3 regions of the Arthrobacter sp. AOP36-A1-22 genome follow, and region 3 is predicted to be linked to each of the others. Evidence: predicted binding sites of a transcription regulator. Region 3 holds the regulator's gene; each other region holds the start of a gene.
The links. Region 3 encodes LexA, which represses DNA repair genes until DNA is damaged. Its sites were predicted from a motif close to TCGAACANNTGTTCGA; they were not measured.
Positions count from the first base shown of each region.

Region 1 (9,869 bases), on a different contig from region 3:
CCTTCGTGGCCCTCTTCGCCCCCGAGGAGCAGTACTGGTTCGTGTTGGCCGTGCTGCTCGGAACGGCGACCCATGTCCTGGGGGACCTGCTGACCGTCGGTGGCTGCAACCTGCTGTGGCCGCTTCGACTACGCGCGCCAAGTAAGCTGCGCAGACTCCCGTTGCTGCGCCAGATCTGGCGTCCCAGCGGCAGGCTGGCCGTCCCGGTCCTGGGTGTGGCCGGGTCCTGGCGCGAATGGTTGCTCTGCGTACCGGTCTCGCTCTACGCATTCCTGGGGATCATGGCGCCCGTCCTGGGCATCGCCGCGGCCAGATCCCAGCCGTTGTATGCCGCGTTCCTTCCCTGAGACACCACCCCGGGGCGACGGCGCCGGGGCCCGGGCCCTAGTCGAGCCGGCCCACACCAGTGACGGTCACCACGGCGGTCCCCGCCTCGTCGGAGTCCGCCAGATTGATCACGGCGTCAATGCCCCAGTCGTTGTTCCCGGCAGGATCCTTGAAGATCTGCCTGACCTTCCATTCGGTGGGGGACGGGGTGATGATCAACAGTTGGGGGCCGCGGGCGGCCGGCCCGTCATCGATGTCGTCGTGTTCGTCGAAGTAGTCGTCCATGGCGTCCGCCCAGGCATCGGCGTCGAAGCCGTGGTGCCCGTCGAGCTGGCCCAGGGTTTGTTCCTGCTCATCGGCGAAGAGCTGGACACGACGGAACATCTCGTTGCGGACCATCACCCGGAAGGCCCGCTCGTTCGAGGTCAGGCGTTCGGGCTTCGGCGGGGTGATCTGCGCCGAGGGGTCCTGGGGCATCTCCCCGCTGGAGAGCTTCTCCCATTCGTCCAGCAGCGAGGAGTCGGTCTGGCGGACCAGTTCGCCCAGCCACTCGATGAGGTCCTCGAGATCCTCACGCAAGGCATCGCGGGGCACCGTCTGGCGCAACGCCTTGAAGGCATCGGTCAGGTAGCGCAGCAGGATGCCCTCCGAGCGCGCCAACGAATAGAAGGCGATGTACTCCCCGAACGACATGGCCCGTTCATACATGTCGCGGACCACGGATTTGGGGGCGAGCTCGAAATCACCGAGCCAGGGGGCCCCGCTGCGGTAGGTCTCGAAGGCCTCGCCCAACAGTTCGGCCAACGGTTGCGCATAGGTGACTTCGTCGAGCGCGTTCATCCGCGCCTCGTATTCCATCCCCTCGGCCTTCATCGCGGCCACGGCTTCGCCGCGGGCCTTCTTTTCCTGGGCGTTCAGTACCTGGCGTGGCTTCTCCAGGGTTGCTTCGATGACCGAGACCACGTCGAGGGCGTAGCTGGGTGAATCCCGGTCCAGGATCTCCAGGCTGGCCATCGCGAACGGGGAAAGCGGCTGGTTCAGCGCGAAGTTCTCCTGCAATTCAACGGTCAGGCGCAGCATGTTCCCGTGTTCGTCGGGCTCTTCCAGACGTTCGACCACCCCGGTGGCCAGGAGCTCGCGCAGGATTCCCAGGGCCCGACGCAGCAGGGCACTCTGTCGAGCCGGCGGCTCATGGTTTTCGGTCAGCAGCTTGCGGGCCGCGACAAAGGAGTTCCCGGGGCGCTCCAGCAGATTGAGCAACATCGAGTGGGTGACCTTGAACGACGAGGTCAGGGGCTCGGGGGTGGAGGCCACCATCTTGTCGAAGGTCTTCTCGGACCAGGAGACGAAACCCTGCGGCGGCTTCTTCTTGACCACCTGGCGTAGCTTCTTCGAGTCATCGCCGAACTTCGCGACGGCCTTGGTCATCGACTTCTTGTTTTCGATGGCGAATTCCGGGGCCTGGACGACGACGGTTCCCGCCGTGTCGTAGCCGGCTCGTCCGGCCCGGCCGGCGATCTGGTGGAACTCGCGGGCATTCAGCGGCCGGGTGCGGATGCCGTCGTATTTGGAGAGTGCGGTCAGCATCACCGTGCGGATGGGGACATTGATGCCCACCCCGAGGGTGTCGGTGCCGCAGATGACCTTGAGCAGGCCGGCCTGGGCCAGCTGTTCGACCAGTCGGCGGTATTTGGGCAGCATGCCGGCGTGGTGGACCCCGATCCCGTGACGGACCAGGCGGTTCAGTGTCTTGCCGAAGCCCGTGGCGAAACGGAACCCGGCGATCAGTTCGGAGATCCGGTCCTTCTCCTCCCGGGTGCACACGTTGATGCTCATCAGGGACTGGGCGCGTTCGATGGCTTCGAGCTGGCTGAAGTGCACCACATAGACGGGAGCCTGCTGGGTGGACAACAGTTCCTCCATGGCTTCCTGGACCGGCTCCTCGGAATAGTAGTAATGCAGGGGGATGGGGCGCTCGGCGTTGGCCACCGTCGTGGTGTGCCGACCCGTGCGCTGGGTGAGTTCGTCCTCGAAGCGGGTGACGTCGCCCAGGGTCGCGGACATGAGCAGGAACTGCGCCTGGGGCAACTCCAGCAGCGGGACCTGCCAGGCCCAACCGCGTTGCGGGTCGGAGTAGAAGTGGAACTCGTCCATCACCACAGGGCCCAGATCGGCGTCGCCCCCTTCGCGCAAGGCGATGTTGGCGAGGATCTCCGCGGTGCAACAGATGATCGGAGCGTCCTGGTTCACCGAGGAATCCCCGGTGACCATCCCGACGTTCTCGGCTCCGAAGATCTCACAGAGGGCGAAGAACTTCTCCGAGACCAGCGCCTTGATCGGCGCCGTGTAATAGCTGCGGTCCCCGCGGGCCAACGCATGGAAGTGGGCGGCGACGGCCACCAGGGATTTCCCGGAGCCGGTCGGGGTCGCCAGGATGACGTTGTTGCCCTCGACCAGTTCCATCACCGCCTCGTCCTGCGCCGGATACAGGGAAATCCCGCGATCCTCCGCCCAGGTCAGGAAAGCGGCATAGGTCGATTCGGCGGTGGCCCCACGCGGCGGGGAATCAGGCAGCAGGTCAGTAAGATTCATGGTCCCTCCAGCCTATCGTCCAGCGACCCCGGCGTCGGTGTGCACGCGTCGAACCCGTCGAGGCCGGAATAGGGTGGGGCCATGAAATGGAACCCCGCCAAGTACGTCCAATTCGCCACCCACCGCGACCGCCCCTTCTTCGAGCTGATCGCCCGGATCGAAGAAGACGCCCCGAGGCGGGTCGTCGACCTGGGTTGCGGTCCGGGTCCGCTGACCGCCGCACTGGCCGATCGGTGGCCCGACGCCCGGATCACCGGGCTGGATGCCTCACCCGAAATGATCGGGAAGGCCACCGCGGATCATCAGCGGCCCCGTGTGGACTTCGCCGAAGCCGACGCCGCAACCTGGACTCCCGAAGCGGAAACCGACGTCCTCATCAGCAATGCGATGATGCAGTGGATTCCCGGGCACGGGGAGCTCATGGCGGGATGGCTCGATGCCCTCAAGCCGGGCGCGTGGTTCGCGGCCCAGGTACCGGGCAACTTCGAGGCCCCCTCGCATGCGTTGATGCGAGGACTTGCCGCGGAAGCGCAGTGGGCGGACCGCTTGCAGGGATTGGTGCTGCGCAAGGACGCGGTCGCCGAACCGGAGACGTACCTGCGCCTGATGTTCGACCATGGTTTCGAAGCAGACGTGTGGGAGACCACGTACGAGCAGATCCTGCACGGTCCCGACCCGGTGCTCGACTGGGTCCGCGGTACGGCACTACGCCCGATCCTCTCGGTGCTGGAGGATGCCGACGCCGCGGAGTTCGAGGCGGAGTACGCCGCGCTGGTCCGTGAGGCCTACCCTCCCTTCACCGGCCCGGATGGCGGGGAACTGACGGTCTTCCCCTTCCGGCGCATCTTCATGGTCGGGCGCAAGGAGGACCGGCGGTAGGCATGGAGGCCCGCATGAGGCCGATAGGGCCGCGGTCTTGGCACCGGCCTAGCCGCCGGATTCGTTGCACTGCTGCGGATCCCCGTAGGGGCTACGTGCACCGTTGATCAGCCAGTTGAGTCCGTCCCAATGCATTTTGTACTCGATCGCCCAGTCTGAACAGTCCTGCTGGCCGTCCTTGCTGTCTTCAGTGTCCTGCACCGTTTGTAGCTGGACGAGGGCCACCAGGTCGTCGCCGTGTCCGCTGACATCAACGACGTTGAATCCGAGCCAGTACGACGAGGCCAGACCTGCCTGCCATGTGCCCAGTCCGCCCATGCCCTCCTGCATTTCAGGAGTGAAAAAATCGAATGCCGCCTCGTAGGCGCCATCGTTGATGCCCTGACCGTGGATCTGCAGGCTCTGGGCAATGTTCATGGCCTGATCGTGCTCTGAGTCGATGGAGACCTCGACCTCGACGCTCCGGGCCAGGGCATCTTCGCACTCGGCAGGCCGCACCGGGACGTTCCGTTGCTGCCATGCCTCGACTGCTTGTGCCGTACGGGGTCCGGAGACGGCATAGGCCATGCCAGCGACGGATCTCTCACTGCGGCGGTCCGGACGCATGCTCATGACCCCTGCAACCGAGCCGTCCCGGGTGATGAGAGGGCCACCGCTGTTCCCGGGGTTGACCGGTGTGTCTGTCAGGACGAAGTTGCCGGAGTCCACTTCGGATTCGGGCGCGCCTCGTTTCAGCCCGCTGACCGTTCCCTTGGAGAAGGAAAGGTCGTCGCCAAAGGGGAAACCCAGCGCCGCCACCTCGGTCCCGACGGGTGGATCCTCCTGCCGCAAGGTAAATACATGGCCCGGGGCGGTGTTGTTCAGGCGCAACAAGGCGAGATCAGCGTTGTTGTTCACTCCCATGACTTGAGCCCCGGAGAGATCGCCGTCGATCTGGGTCGTGACTGAAGTTGCCCCCTGTACGACATGGGCTGCCGTCACGAGCAAGTCATCCGCGACCAGGAAACCCGAGCCGGTCCCTCCACCGTCACAGGTGACGACCTGGATTTTTGCCAGGCCGCTGGTGACGTCCTGTGCCGTCTCGGGCCACGTCGCGACCGACTCACTCGAGGCGGCTGGTGTAGTGGGTGGGGAGCTTGGTGGTGGGGATGGAGTTTTCGGTTCCGGTGCGGAGGAGGTCGCTGGTGACGAGGGGGCCGCAGGTCTTGGCACATCGGCTTGGGGTGAAGCAGTCAGGGCCGCTCCGCCGCCTGATAAGGCACTGCAGCCGGTGATGGCAGTTCCGATGATGGTTCCCAACGCGATCAACTGATACGTTTTTCCGGTCCGGGGCTTCACGTCGGCTCACTCTCCTTGTCGTCGGAGCCGCCCGGGCAATCTTGGTGGACAGCGCGAAAGTTGACTTAGCTTAGAGCGTTCTGCCGGCTAGGACCAGTGTTCAAGGGATCCCGTTCTACGGGGGCTGGTGAAGGGCGCGGCCTTTAGTCAGCGGACCACGTGGTGACCGATGGTGGGAGGAGTGGCTGCGGAATCTGGGGGGCCCGACGCCGGGGGTATCTGTTGCCGCACGGAAGTGTCTGCGTATGGACGGCGCCTGCCCTGGGGTGCTGCCCTCGGGAACTTGAAGTATCACCGAGGCTTCGAAACCCCCGGAATGGGGAGCCGTGGGACGTCCCGTCCAGCTACAGTTCCATGGTCGGGAACCGTGGCCCGACCGGGAGGCCTCCGCGCAGTCAAACCTTCCCGTGCCGTGTCCGGGGTGGTAGAGCTGGGGTCAGCAGCGACGGAACACCGCACAGGAGGAACCGGCCATGGAAAACCCACTACCCCGCGCCTACCAGAGCTATCTGGAGGGGGCCGAACCAGCCTTCCTCGATACCGTCCGACCCGTCATGCAGGAATCCGTGGCCGAAGGCGAATACGGGGTCCTCGTGAGATTCCTCGGATCTGGCGTCCAGGCCCTGGTGTCGGAGACGGTCCCGTTCGGAGAGGTCCGGGAACTGCATAACGAGTAGGGGGCGCCAGCCAGCCGTCTACCAGCCGCGCTGTTTCCATTCAGCCAGTTGCGGGCGTTCCGCGCCCAGGGTGGTGCCCTTCCCGTGACCGGGATGGACGAATGCGTCATCCGGGTACTGCCCGAAGAGACGCTCAGAGACGTCCTCATGCAGGGAGGCAAACCGGGAGGGGTCGCCATCGGTGTTCCCCAAGCCTCCGGGGAAGAGGCTGTCACCGCTGAAGATATGCGTCGGGCCCGAGGGGTCCTCATACACGTAGGCGATGGAGCCGGGGGTGTGTCCACGCAGGTGCACGGCCCGCAGATCGAAGCCGTCGAAGTTCCCGATATCGTCCTGGCCCAGGACCACAGCGGGTTCGACTCCCGTGGCCGCCCGGATCCCTTCCACGTCGTCGGCCCCGCAGGCCGTCCGCACGCCGGTCTCATCGGCCAGCTCGCGCAGCGCCCGGACGTGGTCCCAATGCTGGTGGGTGGTGGCGATCAGCTCAAGGTGCGGGGTCACCGCCGCGTCCTCGGCGGCCTCACTGATCAGACCGCGCAGTGCCGGTGCGTCGGCGGCGGCATCGATCAGCACCTGCGCGCCGGTCTGCTTATGGGTGATGAGGTAGGCGTTGTTGTCCATCGACGAAACGGACACGCGGCGGATGGTGACCTCCGCCAGGTCATGCAACAGCGAATTCTCTGGGCTCATGCCGCCAGCCTAGGCGCTCGCCGGAGCGGGGGAAAAGCGCCGGCGGGTACTGTGGGGGGCACCCGAAGCCACGGCCAGCGATGACCGGCCCGGATCCCCGAGGAGACCCAGTGAACGACGACGTCTTGGATTTTGTCGCCATCAGCAAGGACGTGCCTGAGAACCCGTATGACCAGATCCGCCAACAGATCCTGGAGGCCATCGGTTCGGGGAAGCTGGTTCCGGGAACCCGGCTGACTTCGGTCCGGGCGCTCGCCGGACGACTGGGGGTCGCCGTGAACACGGTGGCCCGGTCCTACCGGGAACTCGAACAGGCAGGAGCAGTCCAGACCCGAGGGCGTCACGGGACCGTCGTCCTGGCCACGGGCTCCGAGGGCGACCGCAGACTCGCGTCCGCGGCCCAGGAACTGGCCTCGCAGGCCAGGACCTGGGGCGTGGGGGAGGACCGCGCCGTTGAATTTCTGCGGGCCGCCTTCCGCGTGCAGTGAACACCGGCGGTCCAAACCCGCTGAAACCCGCAAAAACATGAGTCTTCGAACGTGTGTTCGAGGCCGAATTCGACTACTCTGGACCCGTGGCTATTTCCTCCAGCGAATTGCAATCCGTTCCCAGCGTTTCCATGGAATCCATCGAGCGTGCCCACGACCGGTCGCGACTTCTCGTGAAGGGCGCCCGGGAGCACAACCTGCGCAATGTGGATCTGGATCTCCCGCGGGACGCGATGATCGTCTTCACGGGCTTGTCCGGATCGGGCAAGTCCTCCCTGGCTTTCGACACGATCTTCGCCGAGGGCCAGCGCCGCTATGTCGAATCGCTCTCCGCCTATGCCCGCCAGTTCCTCGGCCAGGTCGACAAGCCGGACGTGGACTTCATCGAAGGACTGTCCCCGGCGGTCTCGATCGATCAGAAGTCGACGTCGAAGAACCCGCGTTCCACGGTCGGGACGATCACCGAGATCTACGACTACATGCGCCTGTTGTGGGCCCGTGTCGGCCACCCGCACTGCCCGGTGTGCCATGAACCGGTCACCCGGCAGACCCCGCAGGCGATCGTGGACCAGCTGCTCGAGCTCGAGGAGGGGATGCGTTTCCAGATCCTCGCTCCGGTGGTCCGCTCACGCAAGGGCGAGTTCGTCGACCTTTTCAAGGAGCTGGCTGCCAAGGGCTATGCCCGTGCCCGGGTCGACGGGGACACCATCCAACTCAGCGACCCCCCGAAGCTGGGCAAGCAGTACAAACACACCATCGAGGTCGTCATCGACCGGTTGGTCGCCAAGGACGGCATCCGGCAACGGCTGACGGATTCGATCGAGACGGCCCTGGGCCTGGCCGACGGCCGCGTGCTCGCTGACTTCGTCGACCTGCCCGCCCAGGACGACGCGCGGGTCCGGGCCTTCTCGGAACATCTGGCCTGCCCCAACGAACACCCGTTGGCGATCGACGAGGTCGAGCCGCGCTCGTTCTCCTTCAACAACCCCTTCGGTGCCTGCCCCGCGTGCACCGGCATCGGGACCCGGTTGGAGGTCGACGAGGAACTCGTCGTGCCCGATCCGGGCAAGACATTGGCCGAAGGGGCCATCGCGCCCTGGTCGCTGGGCGTGGCCACCACCCAATACTGGAACCGGCTGCTGCAGGGCCTGGGCGACGACCTGAAATTCGATCTGGATACCCCCTGGCGCAAGTTCACCGACGTCCAGCGCGATGCGATCCTCAACGGCAAGGACCATAAGGTCGTGGTCCAGTACCGCAACCGTTTCGGACGGGAGCGCAAATACAGCACCGGGTTCGAAGGTGTCATCCAGTACATCCACCGCAAACACCTGGAAACCGAATCCGATCACGCCCGGGACCGGTACGAGGAATACATGCGGCAGATTCCCTGCCCCGTGTGCAACGGCGCCCGGCTGAACCCCGCCTCCCTGTCGGTGCTGATCAACGGCAAGTCCATTGCCGAAGTCTCCGCCATGCCGATGCGCGAATGCGCCGACTTCCTCAATGCCCTGGTCCTGTCGGGACGCGAAAAGCAGATCGCCCACCAGGTGCTCATCGAGATCCAGGCCCGGCTGCGCTTCCTGCTCGACGTCGGACTCGAGTACCTGAACCTCGAACGAGCCGCCGGAACGCTCTCCGGTGGGGAGGCCCAGCGCATCCGCCTGGCCACCCAGATCGGTTCGGGGCTGGTCGGCGTGCTCTACGTCCTGGACGAACCCTCCATCGGCCTGCATCAGCGCGATAACCGACGCCTGATCGAGACCCTGAACCGCCTGCGCGACCTCGGGAACACGCTCATCATCGTCGAGCATGACGAGGACACCATCCATCAGGCCGACTGGATCGTCGATGTCGGCCCGGGGGCCGGCGAACACGGGGGCACCGTCGTGCACTCGGGGTCGTTGGAAGGGCTGATGGCCAATACCGATTCGATGACGGGCGACTACCTCGCGGGCCGCCGCAGGATCGAATTGCCGGCCAAGCGCCGCAAGGTCGATCGCAAACGCCAGGTCACCGTCGTCGGCGCCCGGGAGAACAACCTGCAGGACGTCACGGTGAAGTTCCCGCTCGGGGTGCTGACCGGCATCACCGGGGTCAGCGGCTCCGGGAAGTCCACGCTGGTCAACGACATCCTCTATAAGGTGATGGCCAATAAGCTCAACGGCGCCAAGCAGGTGGCCGGACGGCATACCCGCGTCGAAGGCCTCGACCAGCTCGACAAGGTGGTCCACGTGGACCAGAGTCCGATCGGCCGGACCCCGCGTTCCAACCCGGCGACCTACACCGGGGTCTTCGACCATGTCCGCAAGCTCTTCGCCGAGACCAACGAGGCCAAGGTCCGTGGCTACCTGCCCGGGCGCTTCTCCTTCAACGTCAAGGGCGGGCGCTGCGAATCCTGTTCCGGCGACGGCACGCTGAAGATCGAAATGAACTTCCTGCCCGATGTGTACGTCCCCTGCGAGGTCTGCCACGGGGCCCGGTACAACCGCGAAACACTCGAGGTCCAGTACAAGGGCAAATCCATCTCCGATGTGCTGAACATGCCGATCGAGGAGGCGGCGGAGTTCTTCGCGGCCTTCACCCCGATCGCCCGCCATCTGAAGACGTTGGTGGACGTGGGGCTGGGATACGTCCGGCTCGGCCAGCCCGCCACGACCCTGTCCGGCGGCGAGGCCCAGCGGGTGAAGCTCGCGTCGGAACTGCAGAAGCGTTCGAACGGGCGCAGCATCTACGTGCTCGATGAACCGACCACGGGTCTGCACTTCGAGGACATCCGCAAACTGCTGCTGGTCCTGCAGGGGCTGGTCGACAAGGGCAACACGGTCATCACGATCGAACACAACCTCGACGTCATCAAGAGCACCGACTGGGTCAT
Region 1 is NZ_JBQSWX010000023.1:20,348-30,216, reverse strand. Features, by position in the region: gene ACT3S2_RS12800 (metal-dependent hydrolase) at 1-347, shown strand, start outside; gene ACT3S2_RS12795 (DEAD/DEAH box helicase) at 385-2,919, opposite strand; gene ACT3S2_RS12790 (trans-aconitate 2-methyltransferase) at 3,001-3,798, shown strand; gene ACT3S2_RS12785 (S1C family serine protease) at 3,847-5,010, opposite strand; gene ACT3S2_RS12780 (hypothetical protein) at 5,610-5,813, shown strand; gene ACT3S2_RS12775 (MBL fold metallo-hydrolase) at 5,832-6,503, opposite strand; gene ACT3S2_RS12770 (GntR family transcriptional regulator) at 6,614-6,991, shown strand; gene uvrA (excinuclease ABC subunit UvrA) at 7,123-9,869, shown strand, end outside.
Region 1: the regulator LexA is predicted to act here: its motif matches at 7,037-7,052, upstream of uvrA (excinuclease ABC subunit UvrA).

Region 2 (9,869 bases), on a different contig from region 3:
GAGCAGGTCGTGCGCCAGCGGGTTCACATGGCTGATGCCCAGGAGGAAGTTCACCAGCGAGGAGGCCCCGGACCCCCGGGCGGCATTGCGCACGCCCAGGGTGGTGATCATCGAGCTGACCTCGGCCACGGTGAGGAAGTAGGTGCTGAACCCCAGGTCCGAGATGGTTTCCAGTTCCATGGCGAGTCGATCGCGCAGCGTACGGGAAGCGGCGTCCTGCGGAATCAGGCGGGTGATGCCTGCTTCGCAGCGTGCCGCCAGCTCCGCGTCGGGGTGGCCGCTGATGCCGATCACGCTGGCTTCGGGGACCACGGGGATTCCCCAGCCGGCGTCGTCCACCGGGTCCATCCGTGCCCAGTCGGCCATCGCCGCGGTGTTGCCCAGCAGTTCCCCGGCGACTTTCCCCTCCCCCGCCTCCCGGGCGATTTCCCGGGCCAAGGCGTGCATCCTCCCGGGGCTTTTGAGCCACCCCTGACCGTTTGGTTGCAGGTCCCTGAGGGTTTCCAGCGAGCTCAGGGCGCGGGCGGAGTCCAGGACGTCGGCAGTGGCGGCCCCGTCGGGGACCGCGTAGCGCACGGCGTTGGTGAGCAGGGCGGGGACGTGCAGGGCCTGGGCCGTACGCAGCATCCGGATGGAATGCGCCGTGCTGAGCCGCTCACCGGGGGTGTTCATATGGGTGACCAGCTCCAGGCACACCACGTCCCGGCCCACCGCCTGCAGCCATCCGGCCAGCGCGGTCCTGGCGCGCGGGAGTTCACGACGCAGGGCCGCCTGTCCGACGTCGGAATCCGGTCCCAGCAGGACCTTCAGCACCGTGCCGGCCTCCGGGTCGGTGGCGCAGGCGGCCAGCTCCGCGTGGGTCACCCCGACCGGTTTGCGTCCGCTGACGCCCCGGTGCGCCGAGGTTCCCTCATGGGCCAGGGAGACCAGTCGGCAGAGGGCACGGTACCCGGCCCCGTCGCAGTGTCCTTTGGCCAGCACGACGATCCGCCCCTGCACCTGGGGCCCCGGACGCCCCCGGGCGGCATGCCCCGGAGGAGGACGGGGGTCATCGGCCGCGGGGCCCAGCACGGCAAGGTTCACCCCGAGGATCGGATCCAGCCCGGTGTCCCGACAGGCCTTGAGGTGTTTGACGGCCCCATACAGGCCATCGCGTTCGGTGGTGGCCAGCGCGTCGGCCCCCTCGGAGGCAGCCCTCAGGGCCAGGTCCTGCGGCCAGGAGACCCCGTAATGGGCACTGAACGCAGAAGCCACGTTCAGATGGGTAAAAGTCATGCGCTCTCCAGCAGGGCATCGTGGATCCGGATGAGCCGCCAGCGCCCGCTCTCCACGTCACGGGAGACCTCGAAGGTCAGTAGCGGCCCCTTGCCGGCGAGTCTGACCTGGAGCCGCCAGATCTCGTGGTCCACGAGTCCCGGGCCGCGACCGCGTTCGGCGCGGACCTCTTCGGCCCACCAGCGACGGCGTTCAAACCAGCGCACGGGGTCGGCGGCAACACGGTATTCCCGCCCCTGCCACCGCATCCGCAAGGGTAGCCCCGCGGTACTGCATTCCACGTCGACTGACTGGGTGAAAAGCCCCATCTGATACCTCCAAATCGCCCCGGACGACGGCATTGGTCCCGGAGCCCTACACGATGGGAGGGGCCGCGAAACTGCCTGTGCACGACGACCACTCCATTCTATTCGAAACTTTGTACTAAGCAAGATCAGACTAGAAAGTATGTACGACACTTTGGGTCTCGTGGGTGGAGGTATCCGTTGGTGGTGCTGATCGAAGGCTGCTGCCCCCGAGGTTCAAGCCCACTCGCAGGGCCGTCTCGAACCGGTCCGGGGAACCTCCTGCATGCCGAAGCTAGTGCGCGCAGCAGGCAACAGGCCCCCGAAAAAGGGCACAGCAACGTCGTCCAGATGATTCGGGAGGAACCTGCTGTTCACCAGGCAGGCAGCCGCGTCAGGGCCTTCCTTCTCCAGGCAGGAGCGAGAACAGCACCATGTCATGGCGTTCGCCGGATCGTGCCGTTTTGGAGCGTTGGAGCCCTTCGCGGGTGAACCCGGCATTGAGTGCCACCTTTTGGGAGCCGATGTTTGCCGATGCGGCCTCGAGGCTCACCCGTTGGGCGCCCAGCTCTTCTATTGCCCACCGGGTCACTGCCCTGGCTGCGGCAGTGGCCACCCCGCGACCGCGCGCCCATGGGGCCACCCAATACCCCACTTCCACCGTGGAGTTGGCCGGATCGACATCAACCAGTCCACAAGAGGCGAGTACGGCATCCGTCGTTTCATCGACCACGGCAAAAGGTGCTCCGGTCCGTTCGTTCCAGGTCATTGCGGAGTGATCCGCAAATGAGGCCGCGTGCTCCTGCGTGTATGGATGCGGCACGGTCGTCCAGCGGATGATTTCGGGGTCCTGGCACGCCCGGTGAATCGATTCCGTATCCCCGCGGCTCCAGGGACGCAAGATGATCCCTTCCCCGCCGTCCGTCGAGCCCCTCAGGATCGGGGGTGTTTCGTTCCACGCCAAAGTCATGGTGAACATCATAGGGGACCCCGCTTTTGAGCAATCGGCCACTGATGGTTGGTCCGTTCCCACCCCGGATTACTCCGCGAAAAGATCCTCGACCGGCTCGATGAGTTCGGGGCCGTTGTTCCGCACGTTGCCCACGGCGGAGCCGACTTCACGGAGGGACCAGCCACCGGCGACCTCATGGGCTTCGTCCCTGACCTGTTCGACCAGTGGGCCGGCTTCCCGGTCGCCGGGGTTCAACCATTCGGACATCGCCGCCCGGTCCAGGGGAATGGGCAGCCGGTCGTGCAGGCCGTGCAGCTCGTCGAGTACTTCGGATTCGCCCGTTTCCTCGGGTGAGGCCATCGTGAGGATGCTGCAGCTGAGCAGCCAACGTTCCGGATCGTCCTCCGCCTTCGTGGGATCCTTCCACCATTCGTAGATGCCGGCGAAGAAGATCAGCGAGTCGTCTTCCCGGTGCACGAAATACGGACGCTTGGAAGCGGTCTTGCCCGTCCCGGACTTCTTCCACTCGTAGTATCCCTCGACGGGGACGGCACAGCGGCGGGCCTTGATGGCGGCGCGGAAGGTGGGTTTCTCCAGGACCGTTTCGCTGCGGGCGTTGAAGGCCCTGACCCCCACCGAGGGGTCCTTGGCCCAGCTGGGGACCAGACCCCATTTAGCCACATGCACCTGCCGGACGACTTCATCGTCCAGGAGTCGCTCCAAGACGATCGGCACATCGGTGGTCGGGGCGACGTTCCATGATTTGCGCAGTTGCAGCGCGTCATCTGCTTCCGCTTCGGCTTCGGCCACCAGATCGCCGATGGCCCGGGCCATTACGTATCGTCCGCACATGGAATAAGGATCTCATAGTGCCGGTTGTGCTGGATATGACTGATTTGAAGACCGAGGAATACATCCCCGAAGCCGGGGCCGTCACCATGTTCACCACCTCCTGGTGCGGATACTGCAGGAACCTGAAGAAGGCCATGGACGCCGATGGCATCTCCTACCGGGAGGTCAACATCGAGGACGTCGCGGGAACCGCCGAGATCGTCGAGGAGTTCAACGGCGGTAACCAGACGGTCCCCACCTTGATCTTCTCCGATGGTTCGGCCGTCACGAACCCCCGAATTGAACAGGTGCGCGAGCGTCTCTAGCGGCTCTATGACAGGATGAAAGGTGCCCGCGGTTTTTCCGCGTGGGCACCTTTTTTCTGAATTGGATGGGCCGTGCTGGACACGGCCGAGAGGATGGAAACCATGGCACAAAAGGTCAAGGCTGTAGTCGTCAAGGCCAAGGACGCACCGGTGGAAATCGAGACGATCGTCGTTCCGGATCCCGGTCCCGGCGAAGCGGTCGTGGACATCCTCACCTGCGGGGTCTGTCACACCGACCTGCACTATAAGCTCGGCGGCATCGGCGACGAGTATCCGTACCTGCTCGGACACGAGGCCACAGGCGTCGTGAGCCAGCTCGGGGAAGGCGTGACCAACGTCGAGGTCGGCGATCGCGTCGTCTTGAACTGGCGGGCCGTCTGCGGCGAATGCCGGGCCTGCGCCAAGGGCCAGCCGCAGTACTGCTTCGATACAGCCAACGCCGATCAGCCGATGACCCTCGAAGATGGCACGGAGCTCTCCCCCGCGCTGGGCATCGGGGCCTTCGCGGAGAAGACCCTGGTTGCCGCCGGCCAATGCACCAAGGTCGATGACGACGTCGATCCAGCTGCCGTGGGCCTGCTGGGCTGCGGCATCATGGCCGGTATTGGTGCGGCGATCAACACCGGGGAGGTCAAGCGCGGCGAATCCGTCGCGGTCATCGGGTGCGGAGGGGTCGGCATCGCCGCCATCGCCGGCGCGAAGCTGGCCGGTGCCACCACGATCATCGCCGTGGACATCGATCAGTCCAAGGTCGACATGGCCGTCGAGCTCGGAGCCACGCACGGGATCAACTCCAAGGAGAAGGACCCGGTAGAAGCCATCAAGGCACTGACCGGTGGCTTCGGCGCCGATCTCGTCATCGAGGCCGTCGGGCGTCCGGAAACCTATCGGCAGGCCTTCTACGCCCGTGACCTGGCCGGCCGCGTGGTTCTGGTCGGCGTTCCGACGCCGGAGATGAAACTCGAGTTGCCGCTGGCCGATGTCTTCGGCGGTGGCGGTTCACTGAAGTCCTCCTGGTACGGCGATTGCCTGCCCTCCCGCGACTTCCCCATGTTGGTCGAACAATACAAGCTCGGACGACTGGATCTGGATGCGTTCGTCACCGAACGCATCGGTCTGGGGGACATCGAGGCTGCCTTCGAGAAGATGCATGACGGCACCGTGCTGCGTTCGGTGGTGGAGCTCTAATGCCGGCACAGATCGAAAACCTGGTGACCTCCGGAACGTTCAGCCTCGACGGCGGGACCTGGGATGTGGACAACAACGTATGGATCATCGGTGATGAAGCCGAAGTCCTCGTGATCGATCCGGCGCATAAGCCGGCAGCGATCGTTGAAGCAGTCGGTGGCCGCAAGGTCACCGCCGTGCTGCTCACCCATGGGCACGACGACCACATCCGCTATGCCCGCGATTTCGCCGAAATGGTCAACGCCCCGATCTACATGAATCCCGAGGACCAGATGCTCTGGGAAGACGTGTTCCCGGGGACGACGCCGGATGAACGCATTGCCGATGGCGATACCTTCGACATCGCCGGCACCACGTTGCGGGCCATCCACACCCCCGGCCACTCCCCCGGTTCCACCTGCTTCTACGCCGAGGAGCTGGACACGCTCTTCTCCGGGGACACGCTGTTCAGCGGCGGGCCCGGGGCCACCGGTCGCAGCTATTCCAGTTACAAGACGATCGTGGAATCCATCCGCGACCGGCTGCTGGTGCTGCCGCCGAACACCATCGTGAACACCGGGCACGGCGACGCCACCAGCGTCGCCGCCGAAGCCCCGCAGTTGCAGGAGTGGCTGGACCAGATCGAGGAATAACCAACAACGGCAGGCCGGCAGGCCCGCCGACGAAGACAGCGCGTGGCGGGAATCCCCAGGGGTTCCCGCCACGCGCTTTTTCACCGGTCGCCCTGGTCCTAGGCTCCTGTTTGACGCCGCAGTAACCGGTGTCGGCGGGCCACGCTCCCCAGCGGAACCACTTCCCCTTCCGGCCCGGCAGCCGCCGAAGCCGGACGCATCGATCGGGCGGAGGAGGCCCTGAACGGGACCGGCACGACCTGGAGCACGTTGATGATTCCCTCGTATCGCAGGATGGCTTCGGTCAGTTCGATGCTGTGGGCATAGCGGCGCAGCAGCAGGCCCTGGCCTTCGCCCAAGCTCGTCGACCCCGGTTCCAGTCGGAGGGAACCGGCCAGGACGGTGGCGATCAGTTCATGCAGGATCCGGTGTCCGAGCGAAAATCCCATCTCGCGGATGATCAGCTCCGGTTGCTGGATCCCGGTCAACCCCACCGTGTAGGCCACCGGGACCCCGCGGCGTCCGATGGCGTGTTCAATGAACCAGTCCCCCGGCCGAGGCGCCCCGGTTCCGTCGAGCCCCCTGGCCGTAATGCTGCAGCTCCTGCACATGATGCCTCCTTGCGACACCGGTCTCCCCGTCGGAGCACCGGTGCCTGGACACCAGCATCGAAGGAGCGGTCCCGGTCCGCGGAAGCGTCGTGCCCTGTTGTGTACAACGGAGGCCGGGGCGCGCTTGTGGGGGCCGAGTCGGGGGGAAGGCCTAACCGACCAGTGGCTGCTGCGGATCAACCACGGTGGTGTGCCGGGCGTAGGCCTGCAGCAGCGCCTGTTCAACGGCTTCCACCGTGGTTCCAGGAACCAGGTCCTCAGCGGCTCCAGCCGTCGTCGGGTCGAAATCCAATCCCATATCCGCGTAGACGGACTCCAGGACGGCGCGCAGCGGGGCGGAGTCCTCGACGACGAACACACTGGCGAACAACCAGGCACCGGAGACCACGCGTTGGGCGGTGCCCACGAGTTTGACCGGGGAGGTCGTCCGGGAGCCGGGGCCCGGCCGGCCATGGACGCTGAATTCCCCGGGACAGTATTCCCCGGGGATCTCCCCCACCTCGGCCTCGATGCCCAGGTCCCCCAGTGCCCGGGCGTAGAGCTCCCCCAGGATCCTGAAACGGTCCTGATGACCGAGCATCGCTTCCCCCGCGGGTTCCACATGATCGACGATCAACGTGCCCTGGTGGTAGGCCGCGGCCCGGCCGCCCGCCTTGCGTACCACGGGGGCGAAGCCCAGACGACGAGCCGAAGCGGTGGCCTGCCCATATCCGGGAAGCCTGATGTCCCGTTGGCCGAAGGCCACGGTGGGTTCGGGTCGGTAGAGACGCAGGGTCGGCCCGCTCTCCCCGTCACGGACCCGTTCAAGAAGCCGGATTCCTTCGAGCAGGTCGGATTCGGGGTCCCCGACCGCCTCGGAACGCCACACGGTCAGGGGCTGATGCGCGGTGGGATTCCAGGAAGTCATGGTGTCGATTCTAGTTGTGGGCGGTCCGCATGAATAATGGGGGTCGTGCCTGAACCAACCCTGACATTGATCCTCCTGGGCGGCTCCTCCGGATCCGGGAAGTCCTACCTCGCCGAGCGCTATGGCCGCCCGCATATCGAGTTGGATAACTTCTACCGTGAGCTGGCCGAGGATTCCCCGCACAGCCCGCTGCCCCACACCGCCTACGGCGAGGTCGACTGGGACCATCCCGGAACCTGGAACTGCGACGCCGCGGTCGATTCCGTCCTGCGTCTGCTACGCACCGGCAGCATGGAAGTCCCGCATTATTCGATTTCCACATCCAGCTACTCCGGCTATTCCACCGTGACCATGGCCGGCGGTCCCGTCGTGGCCGAAGGGATCTTCGTCGATGAGATCCGTGCCCCGCTGATCGACCACGGGGTGGACGTCCGGGCCTACTACATCGACGTCTCCCCGATCACGACGGCGGTACGCCGGTTGGTGCGCGATGTCCGGGAACGTCGTAAGCCACTGCCGTTCCTGCTGCGTCGGGGCTGGGCGTTGTACCGGGCCGAGGGCTGGATACGCCGTCGCTATCTGGAGGCCGGATTCATTCCGACCCCCAAACCCAGGATCCGTTCGATGCTTGCTGCCGCCTGAGCTGCCCCCCGGATCAGCGGCTGGGCATCGGGCGTACGGTCAGGATCTGCTCGCTGCGGCCGAAGGGCCCCTCGACATCGTGCAGCACCGCCGACGTCAGGCCGATGCCGTCGGCACCGTAGGTCTGCTGCGACTGGATGCCCAGCCATTGACCCACCGGACGGCGATACATGTGGATCTGCAGGTCCACGTTGGGGAACATCCACGATTCCGGTCCCGGGGCCACCCTCGGTGCGACCCCGTTGGCCGTATCGACCATGCCCAGCAACCGCACCATATCGGGGGTCTCGAAGCCGTCGACCATCTGTTGCGGGTTCCGCAGCCAGACGACCCCCTTGCCCAACCGGTGTCCGGGTTCGACCCGCAGCTCCAACTGCTCGATGTAGCCGCCGGGCCACATGGCCATTCCGTCCCAGACGGGCAGTTCCTCGGGATGGGAGACCTCGGGATCCTCCACGCCGGCGACCTGAGTCGAATCGTGGGTCTTCAGCCTCCAGCCCCGGGCCACGATGGCGGTCCTGCCTTGGCAGACCATTTGCGCCTCGACCAGTTCGATGGTCTTGCCGGGCCTGATCATGGTGGTGGTGATCTCCACGTCTCCACCATGGATGATCCCTAGGATATCCAGGCTGACGCGGGCCATGCGCATGTCCTCGCGGGGCTGGAATAGTTCGAGTTCACGCACCAGGAGGCCGGTGGCCGGGGCCATATGCTGCTCATGTTCGTTCCAGGCACCCTGGGTGTGGATGGTGGAACGGTAGCGGCCCTGGCCCAGCGGAACATAGAAGCTGGAAGGCCGGGAACCGTCCGGCATTTCGAGCAGATGGGTTCCGGAAGCATCCGGGCGGTCCTGGTGGCCGATGGTCGAAGCAGTCATGAAGGGATCCTTTCAGCGCCTCGGAGGTCAGCGCTCACCGTTCCACCCTATCGGTCGACCCTCGCGACGCCGTACCGGCTACGGCGGCCCCTCAGCCGTGGGTCTCAGGTACCGCAGAAGGTGACGTACGGCCCGGAGTCCGTGGGGGCACCGACGGCAAGACGTTCCAGGCCCGGACGCACCTCATAAGGGGCCGATACGGCTTCCAGAAGCCTGTTCAGCGGCCCCAGGTCCCCGTCGGTGGCGGCGTCGAGCGCTTCTTCCACCAGATGGTTGCGCGGGATGTAGGCGGGGTTGATCAGGTCCATTCCCGTCGCATCGGGCCCCAAGGCCAGCCAGGTCTCGGCCCAGGCATCAAAGGGTGCCGGGTCGGTGAACAAGGCCCGAGCGGGTTCCCGGTCGCCTCGGGCCACCCCCGCCAACGCGCGAAAGAACAAGGTGTAGTCGGCTCCGCTGGTCGTGAGTAGTTCGGTCGTGGCGTGGACGACTTCGTGGGCCGGTTGGTCCTCGCGCTCCACCCCGGTGGCCGGGGGCAGGCCGAGCTTTTCGAACATGCCCGCCGACCAGGCCTCGCTGTAGCGGGTCCTGAAGGTGCGCAACGATTCCATGGCCAGTTCAACGGCCTGGTCCTCGTCGTCATCGAAGAGCGGCAGCATGGCCTCGGCCAGGCGCGCCAGGTTCCATTCGGCCATGACCGGTTGGTTGCGGTACGCATAGCGCCCCTGCCCGTCGATGGAGCTGAAGACCGCGGCGGGATCGAAGGCATCGATGAACGCGCAGGGGCCATAGTCGATGGTTTCCCCCGAGATGGTCATGTTGTCGCTGTTCATCACCCCGTGGACGAAGCCCACCAGCATCCATTGCGCGATCAACGCGGCCTGGTCGGCAACGACCGCGTCGAACAAGGCCAGATGGGGCCGCTCGGCGTCGGCCGCCTCCGGATGGTGGCGGGCCATGGCAACTTCGGCCAGCCGGTGCAGCAGATCCGGGTCCCCCAAGGCCCTGGCATATTGGAAGGAGCCGACCCTCAGATGGCTGGAGGCGACGCGGGTCAGCACGGCGCCGGGCAGCCGGCTCTCGCGCAGCACGTCATGACCGGTGGCGGTGACCGCGAGTGAGAGCGTGGTGGGGATCCCCAACGCGTGCAGGGACTCGCTGAGGATGTATTCGCGCAGCATGGGCCCCACGGCCCCGAAGCCGTCACCACCCCGGGAGAAGGGGGTCCGGCCCGAGCCCTTCAGGTGCAGATCACGGAGGTTCCCCTCGGCGTCACGCAATTCGCCCAGCAACAGGGCCCGGCCGTCTCCAAGGCGCGGGGAGTAGGAACCGAACTGGTGTCCTGCGTATCCCTGGGCGACAGGTGTC
Region 2 is NZ_JBQSWX010000016.1:53,890-63,758, reverse strand. Features, by position in the region: gene ACT3S2_RS10730 (DNA polymerase III subunit alpha) at 1-1,275, opposite strand, end outside; gene ACT3S2_RS10725 (DUF6504 family protein) at 1,272-1,583, opposite strand; gene ACT3S2_RS10720 (GNAT family N-acetyltransferase) at 1,954-2,529, opposite strand; gene ACT3S2_RS10715 (SOS response-associated peptidase) at 2,599-3,363, opposite strand; gene ACT3S2_RS10710 (glutaredoxin domain-containing protein) at 3,399-3,668, shown strand; gene ACT3S2_RS10705 (S-(hydroxymethyl)mycothiol dehydrogenase) at 3,771-4,856, shown strand; gene ACT3S2_RS10700 (MBL fold metallo-hydrolase) at 4,856-5,488, shown strand; gene ACT3S2_RS10695 (hypothetical protein) at 5,587-6,078, opposite strand; gene ACT3S2_RS10690 (lipoate--protein ligase family protein) at 6,230-6,985, opposite strand; gene ACT3S2_RS10685 (uridine kinase) at 7,022-7,627, shown strand; gene ACT3S2_RS10680 (thioesterase family protein) at 7,641-8,441, opposite strand; gene ACT3S2_RS10675 (protein adenylyltransferase SelO) at 8,609-9,869, opposite strand, start outside.
Region 2: the regulator LexA is predicted to act here: its motif matches at 1,715-1,730, upstream of ACT3S2_RS10725 (DUF6504 family protein).

Region 3 (9,869 bases):
CAGGGAGGTCGCCACCCCGGTGGCGGCCTCCTTTTCGCTGCCCGGCCCGGGGGTCCCTGCCGCCGGGTGGCGTAGCCGTTCACGCGCGGGCCGGTGGTCCCTGGAGTCCGAGTTCCAACGAATCGACCCGGGCACCGAATTCCGGGTCGGCTCCCAGCGTGCGTTGCAGTCGCTCGACGGTGTCGGTGACGTCATCACGGGCCATCCCGGAACGCAGGGAGACCTCCACGCGCAGCTCCGGGCCCGGGCCTCCCCCGGCCATGACCGTCCCATCGGCGGTGCGCGAAGCAACGCCCCGGCCCGGGGCCGCGGTGATCCCGAGGATGGCGGGATCGGCGTCGGCCGCGGCCTGCAGCAGCGGCAGCAGGGTCTCGTCGGCGTAGCTGGGGGTCCACTCCTGCTGTTGGGCCAGCGCCCACATCGCGGGCCGTCGCAGGACGAAGGTGGCCTCTGCCGCGGGGTCGATCACGATGAGCTGGGCCTTTTCGGCCACGGCGGACAAGGCGGCCCGCGGAGCGTAGACGGCCACGGGGCGTGCTTGCCCGTGCCAGGCCTGCAACCGGTCGACACTGCTGAACACCGGCAGGGCGGGGCGGCCGTCAGGGGCGGTGATGGTCACCAGCGCCATATCGGCTTCCTTGTCTTCGGTGAATCCGTGGTCCCCGAGGCCCCCTTCGGCCAGGGTCGCGACCACGGGCACGAACACCCTGGCGTGGGCCAACGCCTCGTGGACCATTTGTTCGGTACCGGAGCCGGCCTTCAGCGCGGTGATGGCTTCGAGGTAGCCGGGGTCGGCCGTGCCGTCGTCATCATCGAAGTGGTGCAGCGGGTTTCCCCCGCCCGACAGATCCCGTCCGGCCCAGGATTGGCCGGCGGAGTCGGTGGCTTCTCCGGCGCGGAGCAGGGCGGCCTCGATATGTCCTGGCAGGTGGCGGCCGATCCGCTGGTCCGTGGGAGCTTTCCCGCGGGGTGTTCTGGCGGCCGCGTTGGATGCGCCGTCGGTCATCGCTACCGCCGGCCGGCGACGTCGAGGGCCTGGGGCAGGGTGAACTGCCCGGAATACAGGGCCTTGCCCACGATTGCGCCCTCGACCCCGTCGGGCACCAAGGCACGTAGTTCGCGCAGGTCATCGAGGCTGGAGATCCCGCCGGAGGCGATCACGGGTCGACTGGTTCGGGTGCACATTTCACGCAGCAGGTCCACGTTCGGACCGCGCAGTGTTCCGTCCTTGGTCACATCGGTCACGACGTAGCGGGCGCATCCGGCGTCTTCGAGCCGGGCCAGCACGTCCCAGAGGTCTCCCCCTTCGCTGGTCCACCCGCGGCCGGCCAACGTGGTTCCCCGCACATCGAGTCCGACGGCGATCTTGTCTCCGTGCCGGGCGATGGCGCGGGCCGTCCAGTCGGGGGCTTCCAGGGCAGCGGTACCCAGGTTGACCCGGGCGGCACCGAATTCCAGCGCCCGTTCCAAGGATTCGTCGTCCCGGATTCCGCCGGAGAGTTCGATCTTGATTCCCAGTTCACGGGAAATCCGGGCGACGGCCTGGGTGTTGTTCCCCCTCCCGAATGCGGCGTCCAGGTCCACCAGGTGCACCCACTCGGCGCCGTCTTGTTGCCAGGCCAGGGCCGCTTCAAGCGGGTCACCGTACCCGGTCTCGCTGCCGGCTTCGCCCTGGACGAGGCGGACGGCTTGCCCGTCGGCGATGTCCACCGCGGGCAGGAGTTCGAGGATGCTGTTGCTGGTCACGGGGATCTTCTCCGGTCTTCGTCGAATAGGTCGTGGGGGGGGTGGTACGCGGCGTCTTGCCGGGAGGGGAAGACTACTTCAGGGTCATGATGTAGGCGGAAAGCAGGGCCATCGCCGCCAGGACCCAGGTCGCGATGATCCAGGAGATATGGGCCTTTTGCTGACGCAGCGACAACGCACCACCGGCGAGGATGCCGCCGACCGCCATGAGGATGAGACTCCACATCAGGACAGGGTTCCCAACCAGTTGGATAGCAGTTTCGCCCCTGCTTCGCCTGACTTCTCCGGGTGGAACTGCACGGCCGACAACGGCCCGTTCTCCACGGCGGCGATGAAGGGGCCCCCGTGATCGGACCAGGTCACTGCCGGGGGGCTCATACGCGGTTGGGCCACCGGGAAATCCCAATGCTGGACCGCATAGGAGTGTACGAAGTAGAACCGCTCGTCCTCGAGACCGGCAAAGAGCCTGGACCCTTCGGCCGCCGTGACGGTGTTCCAGCCCATATGCGGGACCACCGGCGCCTTGAGCCGCTCGACGGTTCCGGGCCATTCCCCGAAACCGGCGGTCCGGATACCGTGTTCGACCCCCTCATCGAAGAAGACCTGGTGGCCGACGCAGATCCCCAGGACCGGACGGCCCCCGGCGATCCGGCGCCCGATCAACGGTCCTGCCCCGACCTCGCCGAGGGCCTTCATCACGCTGGCGAAGGCGCCGACTCCTGGAACGACGAGACCATCGGCCCCACGAATGTCATCCGGTTTGTTGCTCAGGGTGACTTCGGCTCCGACGTGTTCGAGCGCGCGGACCGCGGAACGGATGTTGCCCGATCCGTAATCCAGCACGGTGATCCGGGGCCCGGCCATCTACAGGGCACCCTTCGTGGAGGGGATCATCCCGGCGTTGCGGGGGTCTGGTTCCACGGCCTGGCGCAAGGCGCGGGCGAAGGCCTTGAACTGCGCTTCGACGATGTGGTGCGGGTCCCTGCCGCACACCAGTCGCATGTGCAGGCAGATCTGTGCGTGCAGCGTGATCGATTCGAAGACGTGGCGGGTGAGCGAGCCGGTGAAGTGCCCGCCGATCAAGTGGTATTCCTGACCAGCCGGCTCACCCCCGTGGACCAGATAGGGCCGTCCCGAGATGTCGACGACCGCGTGGGCCAGGGCCTCATCGAGCGGGACCGAAGCTTCGCCGAAGCGGCGGATCCCCGCCTTGTCGCCCAGGGCGGTGCGCAGGACCTCGCCGATGGTGATGGCCACGTCCTCCACCGTGTGGTGGGCGTCGATGTGGGTGTCGCCGGTCGCCTGGACCGTCAGGTCGATCAGCGAGTGCTTTGCCAGCGCCGTGAGCATGTGGTCGTAGAACGGGACGCTGGTGCTGATGTTCGCGACACCCGTGCCGTCCAGGTCGAGTTCGACGGTGACGGTGGACTCGCTGGTGGCACGCTCCATGCGGGCTCGGCGACCGCCGAGCAATTCTGCAGACATGGGTATTCCTTCGGTGTGGGTGGGGCGGGCGGCGACGGTGGCGGCCCGCAGGTTAAGTCTAGCTGTCGTGCCCGGAGCCGGTATCCGCGGCGGGGCTCAGGAGGCCCTCCAAGGCCTGGAGGAATGCGGTCGTCTCGGTCTCGGTTCCAGCGGTGACCCGCAGATGACCGGCGATGCCCACATCTCGGATGAGTACCCCGGCCTCGAGCAGACCCTGCCAGATGGCACGGGAATGCTCGAGCCCGCCGAAAAAGACGAAATTGGAGTCACTGACTGCCGGTTCCAACCCCAACCGGGTGAGTTCGCGGACGATCCTGTCGCGTTGGCCCTTGATGTCCTCGACCGTGGCCAGCAGCGCATCGACCTGTTTCAAGGCGGCATTGGCGGTGGCTTGGGTGACGGCCGAGAGGTGGTAAGGCAGACGGACCAGGCGCAGCGCATCGGCGATTTCCGGGGCCGCCGCGAGATAGCCCAGCCGGGCCCCGGCCAGCGCGAAGGCCTTGCTCATGGTCCGGGTGACGATCAGTCGTTCGCGGCCGGGCAGCAGTGTCAGCGCGGATCCGGTCCCGCTGAGTGCGAATTCGGCGTAGGCCTCATCGACGATGACGATCGCCTGGCTGGCACGCCCTGCCTCGTATACCGCTTCCACGACGTCCAGTCCCAGGGCGGTACCCGTCGGGTTGTTCGGCGAACAGAGGATCACGATATCCGGCGCCGCCTCCGTGACCTGGTCCGCTGCGGATCGCGCGCTGAGTCCGAAGTCACCGCTCCGCTCTCCGGCGAGGTAGGTGGTGTCGGTCCCGCTGGCCAGCAACGGGTACATCGAATACGTGGGCGGGAAGCTCATCACGGTGCGTCCCGGCCCTCCGAAGGCCTGGAGGATCTGCTGCAGGACCTCGTTGGATCCGTTGGCGGCCCACATGTTCGCCGCATCCAGCCCGTGTCCCAAATAGTCGGCGAGGCGTTCGCGGAGTTCGGTGAATTCACGATCCGGGTAACGGTTCAGGGACGCAGCGGCGGCACTGACCTCTTCGGAGATGGCCCGGCTTACTGCCTCGGGCAACGGATGGGTGTTCTCGTTGACGTTCAACAGGATGGGCACGTCCAGTTGCGGTGCGCCGTAGGGTTCGATGCCACGCAGGTTTTCACGCAGGGGCAATTTGGCCAGTCGTTCCAGCTGATCACTCACGACCCCATTCTATTGCCCGTGCCCCGCAGTCGGGAATCGGACCGGGTGACAGGGTCATAAAGCGGGCCTAATCGCCCGTGGGGACGAAGATCTCCTGGCCCGGGACGAGGACCGATCCGTTCAGGTCGTTCATTTCCGTGATTTCCGCCATGACGTCACGGCGGTCGCGCTGCGGGGCGAACTCCTCGGCCAGCGCCCAGACCGTGTCGCCCTCCATGACGGAGACGGTCGTGGCTTCCACCGCGGTCGTATCCGATGCGTCCGAGGCCATGACCGGGGCGGTGAAGATGCCAGCGAGGACGAGCAGGGCGGTGGCTGCCAGCATGACCGGCAGGCCAATGAGGATGAAGCGCCCCCGTCGCGTCAGCTCCAGCCGGCCCCGAGGGGTGGAGGCACGGGCCGGGGCGGTGGTCGGAACGGAGTCCGCCTTGAGGGACACCGGGGCTGCGAGTGCGATCTGCGCCATGGTCTGACCTTCCTGTTGTCCGCCGAAGCGGGTTCTCGTTGCGGGTGTCGAACCCGATCTTCGAACTCATATTCGAACTTCTATCTCATTTTTAGCATCTATGTACGAAGATTGTCGAGACACGTTCGAATAAATCTTTGAATGAAGTCCGTGACTGCCCTAGAGTGGAAGCCATCGGCTGGATGGATGAGAGTCCACCAGTTGCATCCGACACATTGCGCACAGCCCCGGTACGCCGGCGATTTACCAGGACGGGATGGATCATGAGCTCAGCGGAGAATCCGGCGCCGAAGAAGGCACCGAAGGGGTTGACTGTCCGGCAGAGGCGGATCCTGGAAACCATCCAGGAGGCCGTGACCGCCAAGGGGTATCCGCCGTCCATGCGCGAAATCGGCGATACGGTCGGGCTGGCGAGCTTGTCCAGCGTCACCCACCAGCTCGCCCAGCTGGAGAAGCTCGGCTACATCCGGAGGGATCCACGCCGCCCCCGGGCCATGGAGATCCTGCGCCCGCTGGCCCCCGAGGTCACCGGGACCCCGGAGGCCTCGCAGCCGGCTCCCGCCCCGCGGGAACCGGAGCAGCTTCGGCCCCGGCTGACCGTGGTGGACTCGGATGATTCCGACGAGGTGGCCCGGGTTCCGCTGGTGGGCCGCATCGCCGCCGGTGGACCAATCCTGGCGGACCAGGCGGTCGAGGATGTCATGTCATTGCCACGCCAACTCGTCGGGCACGGTGAACTGTTCATGCTCAAGGTCAGCGGGGATTCGATGGTCGAGGCAGCCATCTGTGACGGGGACTGGGTCGTCGTCCGCCGTCAGCAACATGCGGAGAACGGCGATGTCGTCGCGGCGCTGCTCGATGACGAGGCCACGGTGAAGACCTTCAGGCAGCGCGACGGCCACACGTGGCTGCTGCCACAGAACCGCCAGTACGAGCCGATCCTGGGCGATCATGCCACCGTCATGGGCAAGGTCGTTTCGGTGATGCGTTCGATCTAGGCCGCGGTGTACTTCCAGGAGGGCCCGTCCGCGGACGGGCCCTCCTTTCATGTCTAGTCCTCGCTCGCCGCCAGACGCCTCAGCGACCCCAGCACGACGTCCTTGTCCGTGGTCGACCACATCGGGGGCAGCGACGCACGCAGGTAGTTTCCATAGCGTTCGGTGGCCAGCCGTGAATCCAAGACGGCCACCACGCCACGGTCCCCCGTGGAACGGATCAACCGGCCTGCCCCCTGGGCCAGACGGACTGCTGCATGGGAGGCGGAGACGGCCATGAAACCGTTGCCCCCATGTCGGGCAACGTCGCGGCTGCGTGCCGTGGACAGCGGGTCGTCGGGGCGTGGGAAAGGGATCCTGTCGATGACCACCACCCGGCATGACTGACCCGGCACGTCGACTCCCTGCCAGAGGGTCATGGTCCCGAACAGGCAGGTATCGCGTTCATCGGCGAACTGCCGGACCAACGTGGACATGCTCGACTCGCCCTGGCAGAGAATCTCCGGGTCCACCCGTGGCCGCAGCGCTTCGGCGGCCTCCTCGGCGGCCCGCCGGGAGGAGAACAATGCCAGTACTCCCCCGCCGGAGGCCCCGATCAGGTCGGCGAGCTCATCCAGGGCCTCGGTCGATACGTTTCGCGATGGTTTGGGCAGATGCCGCGCAACATAGAGCATCCCCTGCCGGGCATAGTCAAAGGGGCTACCGACATCGATGCCCGTCCACGCGGGAGCCCCCTCGCCGAGCAGCCCCAACGATCCGGCCACCGGTTCGAAGGCAGCACCTATGGCCAGGGTCGCGGAGGTCAGGACGACCGTGCGGCCGTCGAAGAGGCCCTCACGTAATTTGCCGGCCACCGACAGTGGAGCGACATTGATCGTCGCGGGGGCCGAGTCATCCGGGGCGCTGTAACCGGCCCCCGGGGTGAAGTTGCCTTGGCGGGATATCCAGACGACCTCGCGTTCATCGGCGGGTCCATCGAGGCGTTCGCACTGTTCCTGCAGATACATCAACTGCGAGCGGGCCATCTGGCGTCCGCCGTCAGCGGTTTCGCCATTCCCCGGTTTCGAGTCGGACAGGGCCGTACGCGCCGCTTCGCGCACGGCGGCGATGGCGGCGACCTGCTCTTCGTTCAGCCCCTTGGGCAGCAGCCCGGTCGGCACTCCCTCCAGGGAGTCGGACAGGGTCTTACCCGCCTGGTTGAGGGCTTCGACAGCGACGCCTTTGCAGTTTCTGCGGGTCGCGGTGGCCGCGGCGGCAACCAGCGCTGCCGAGATGGGGCGGGTCACCGAATTGGTGACCCGGTCCTGGAGTTCATGGGCCTCGTCGATGATCACCGTGTCAAATTCCGGCAGCACCGCCAATCCCTCGAACGCCGAGACGGCCAGCAAGGCGTGGTTGGTGATCACGATGTCGGCATCGCCGGCCTTCTTGCGGGCCAGTTCGCTGAAGCATTCCTCGGCCATCGGGCACCGCTGGGCACCGAGGCAGTCCATGGCACTGACGGAGACCTGCCGCCAGGCACGTTCGCTGACCCCCGGGACGAGATCGTCCCGGTCCCCCGATTCGGTTTCCTCGGCCCATTCGCGTACGCGAACGACTTCCTGGCCCAGTGCCGAAGTGGGCCCCGTGCCGGCGGTCAACGGGCGGGCCGCCCCGTCATCGCCCAACGCGAAGAGCGCCCCTTCATCCTCGTCGGGGTAGCCGCCTCCCAGCTTGTACTTGCAGACATAGTTCGATCGCCCCTTGGCCAGGGCGACATCCAGGTGCCGCGGCAGCTCGTCATCCAGGTTCTCCAGGAGCCGGGGAACGTCCCGACCGACGATCTGGGCCTGCAGGGCCAAGGTCGCGGTGGAGACGACCACCGGTTTATCTGCTTCGAGGGCGTGGGCGATCGCCGGAACCAGATAGGCCAGCGATTTACCCGTCCCGGTGCCGGCCTGCACCAGGAGGTGCTTTCCGCTTTCGAAGGCCTCCACGACCTGTTTGGTCATCTCATGCTGTCCGGGCCTGCTTTCCCCGCCCATGCGTTCGACCGCCTGATCCAGGAGGGCGACCACCTCTTGTACTTCAGCCATGTACGACGAACTGCTCCAATTCCGCGGCGAGTGCACCGCGTACCTTCACGGACAGACGGGTCCCTTCATCCAGGTGCTCGGTCTCCAGGATCTCCGCGTCGGAGCCGTGCAGCCGGTGGACCAGATCACCACGGTCATAGGGAATCAGCAATTCCATGGCCACATCCGGACGGGGGATGGCTTCGCTGATCGCCGCAAGCAGTTCGGGGATCCCCCCGCCGGTCCGGGCAGAGACCACCACATGGTTCGGTTCGCGTTGACGAATGCGTTCGACGACGAACGGATCGGCGATATCGGCCTTGTTCAACACGATGATCTCTGCAATGTCCTGCGCGTCGACCTCGGTGAGGACCTCCCGGACCGCATGGATCTGGCCTTCGGGGTCGGGGTGGGAGGCATCGACCACGTGCAGGATCAGATCGGCGTCGGCGATTTCCTCGAGGGTCGAGCGGAAGGCCTCCACCAGTTGGGTGGGCAACGACCTGACGAATCCCACGGTATCGGCAATGGTGTACCCCAAGCCATCTTCGGTTTCCGTGCGCCGGACCGTGGGATCCAGCGTGGCGAACAGTGCGTTCTCCACCAGCGCCCCGGCGTCGGTCAAGCGGTTCAGCAGCGAGGACTTTCCCGCGTTCGTGTACCCGGCAATGGCCACCGCCGGAACGGCATTGCGTTTCCGGTTCGAGCGTTTGGCATCACGTGCCGGTTTCATGCCCTTGATCTCGCGACGGAGTTTGGCCATGCGGTCACGGATCCGTCGACGGTCCAATTCGATCTTGGTCTCGCCGGGGCCGCGTGATCCGATGCCACCGCCCGCGGTCCCGACCCGGCCACCGGCTTGGCGTGACATGGATTCGCCCCAGCCACGGAGGCGGGGAAGAAGGTATTCAAGCTGGGCCAGTTCGACCTGGGCCTTGCCCTCACGGCTCTGCGCATGTTGGGCGAAGATGTCCAGGATCAGCGAGGTCCTGTCGATGACCTTCACCCGGACGATGTCCTCCAACGCCCTGCGCTGGGATGGAGCCAGTTCGGAATCGACGACCACGGTATCGGCCCCGGTGCTGGCCACGACATCGCGCAGCTCCTGGGCCTTGCCCGAGCCCAGGAACGTGGCTGGATCCGGTTTCAAGCGGCGCTGGACCATGCCATCCAGGACTTCCGATCCCGCTGTTTCGGCCAAGGCGGCCAGTTCCCGCAGGGAGTTTTCCGCTTCCTGGGACGTTCCTTCGGTCCAGATTCCGGCGAGTACCACCCGTTCCAGCCGAAGCTGCCGGTTTTCGACCTCGGTGACGTCTTCCAGCTCGGTGGACAATCCGGCGACGCGGCGCAGCGCATGGCGTTCGGACAGATCGCGCTGGTCGCCATCGCTTGATGAGTGTCCGTCACCCTTGCCGTCCAAGGCCAGGGCTTTGCCGCCCAGCGGCGCCTGGGCGCGCCTGTCGTCAGCACGCTGGGGCGTGGCACGGTCGGTGGCATCGTCCGTGGCCAGAATACGGTCGATGACGGATTGGATCTCGTCCTCCGGGAGGTTTCGATCGTCCGGGTTGGGCTCGTTATGAGTGGTCATGTTCCCCTTTGAAAGGATTCGTACACCAATTCTAGTCCGGGTCACCGACAGGTGGCTGGTTTCCTCCACAGGCCGAAACCCGAGAGTGCCCGAACCGTGAGTGATTGGGATAACTCTATCACTGAAACCGTCGGGCCGGGAAGACCAGGATTCGCTTTGGCGTCACCCTGACGGTTAATCTTCAACCCATGGGTTCGGACCACTACTTCAGCGCACAACCGTCGACGCCATTCACCCGCAGGAGCGTCCGCGTGATGCTCGGCGGCACGGAACACGCCGTCAACACCGCCGGAGGCATCTTCAGCCCGGATGGAATCGACAAGGGAACCGCGGTCCTGCTGTCCGG
Region 3 is NZ_JBQSWX010000024.1:11,678-21,546, forward strand. Features, by position in the region: gene ACT3S2_RS12985 (SseB family protein) at 80-1,006, opposite strand; gene priA (bifunctional 1-(5-phosphoribosyl)-5-((5-phosphoribosylamino)methylideneamino)imidazole-4-carboxamide isomerase/phosphoribosylanthranilate isomerase PriA) at 1,009-1,752, opposite strand; gene ACT3S2_RS12995 (hypothetical protein) at 1,820-1,972, opposite strand; gene hisH (imidazole glycerol phosphate synthase subunit HisH) at 1,972-2,610, opposite strand; gene hisB (imidazoleglycerol-phosphate dehydratase HisB) at 2,611-3,231, opposite strand; gene ACT3S2_RS13010 (histidinol-phosphate transaminase) at 3,290-4,420, opposite strand; gene ACT3S2_RS13015 (LysM peptidoglycan-binding domain-containing protein) at 4,488-4,886, opposite strand; gene lexA (transcriptional repressor LexA) at 5,150-5,884, shown strand; gene ACT3S2_RS13025 (ATP-dependent DNA helicase) at 5,938-7,956, opposite strand; gene hflX (GTPase HflX) at 7,949-9,523, opposite strand; gene ACT3S2_RS13035 (class I SAM-dependent methyltransferase) at 9,712-9,869, shown strand, end outside.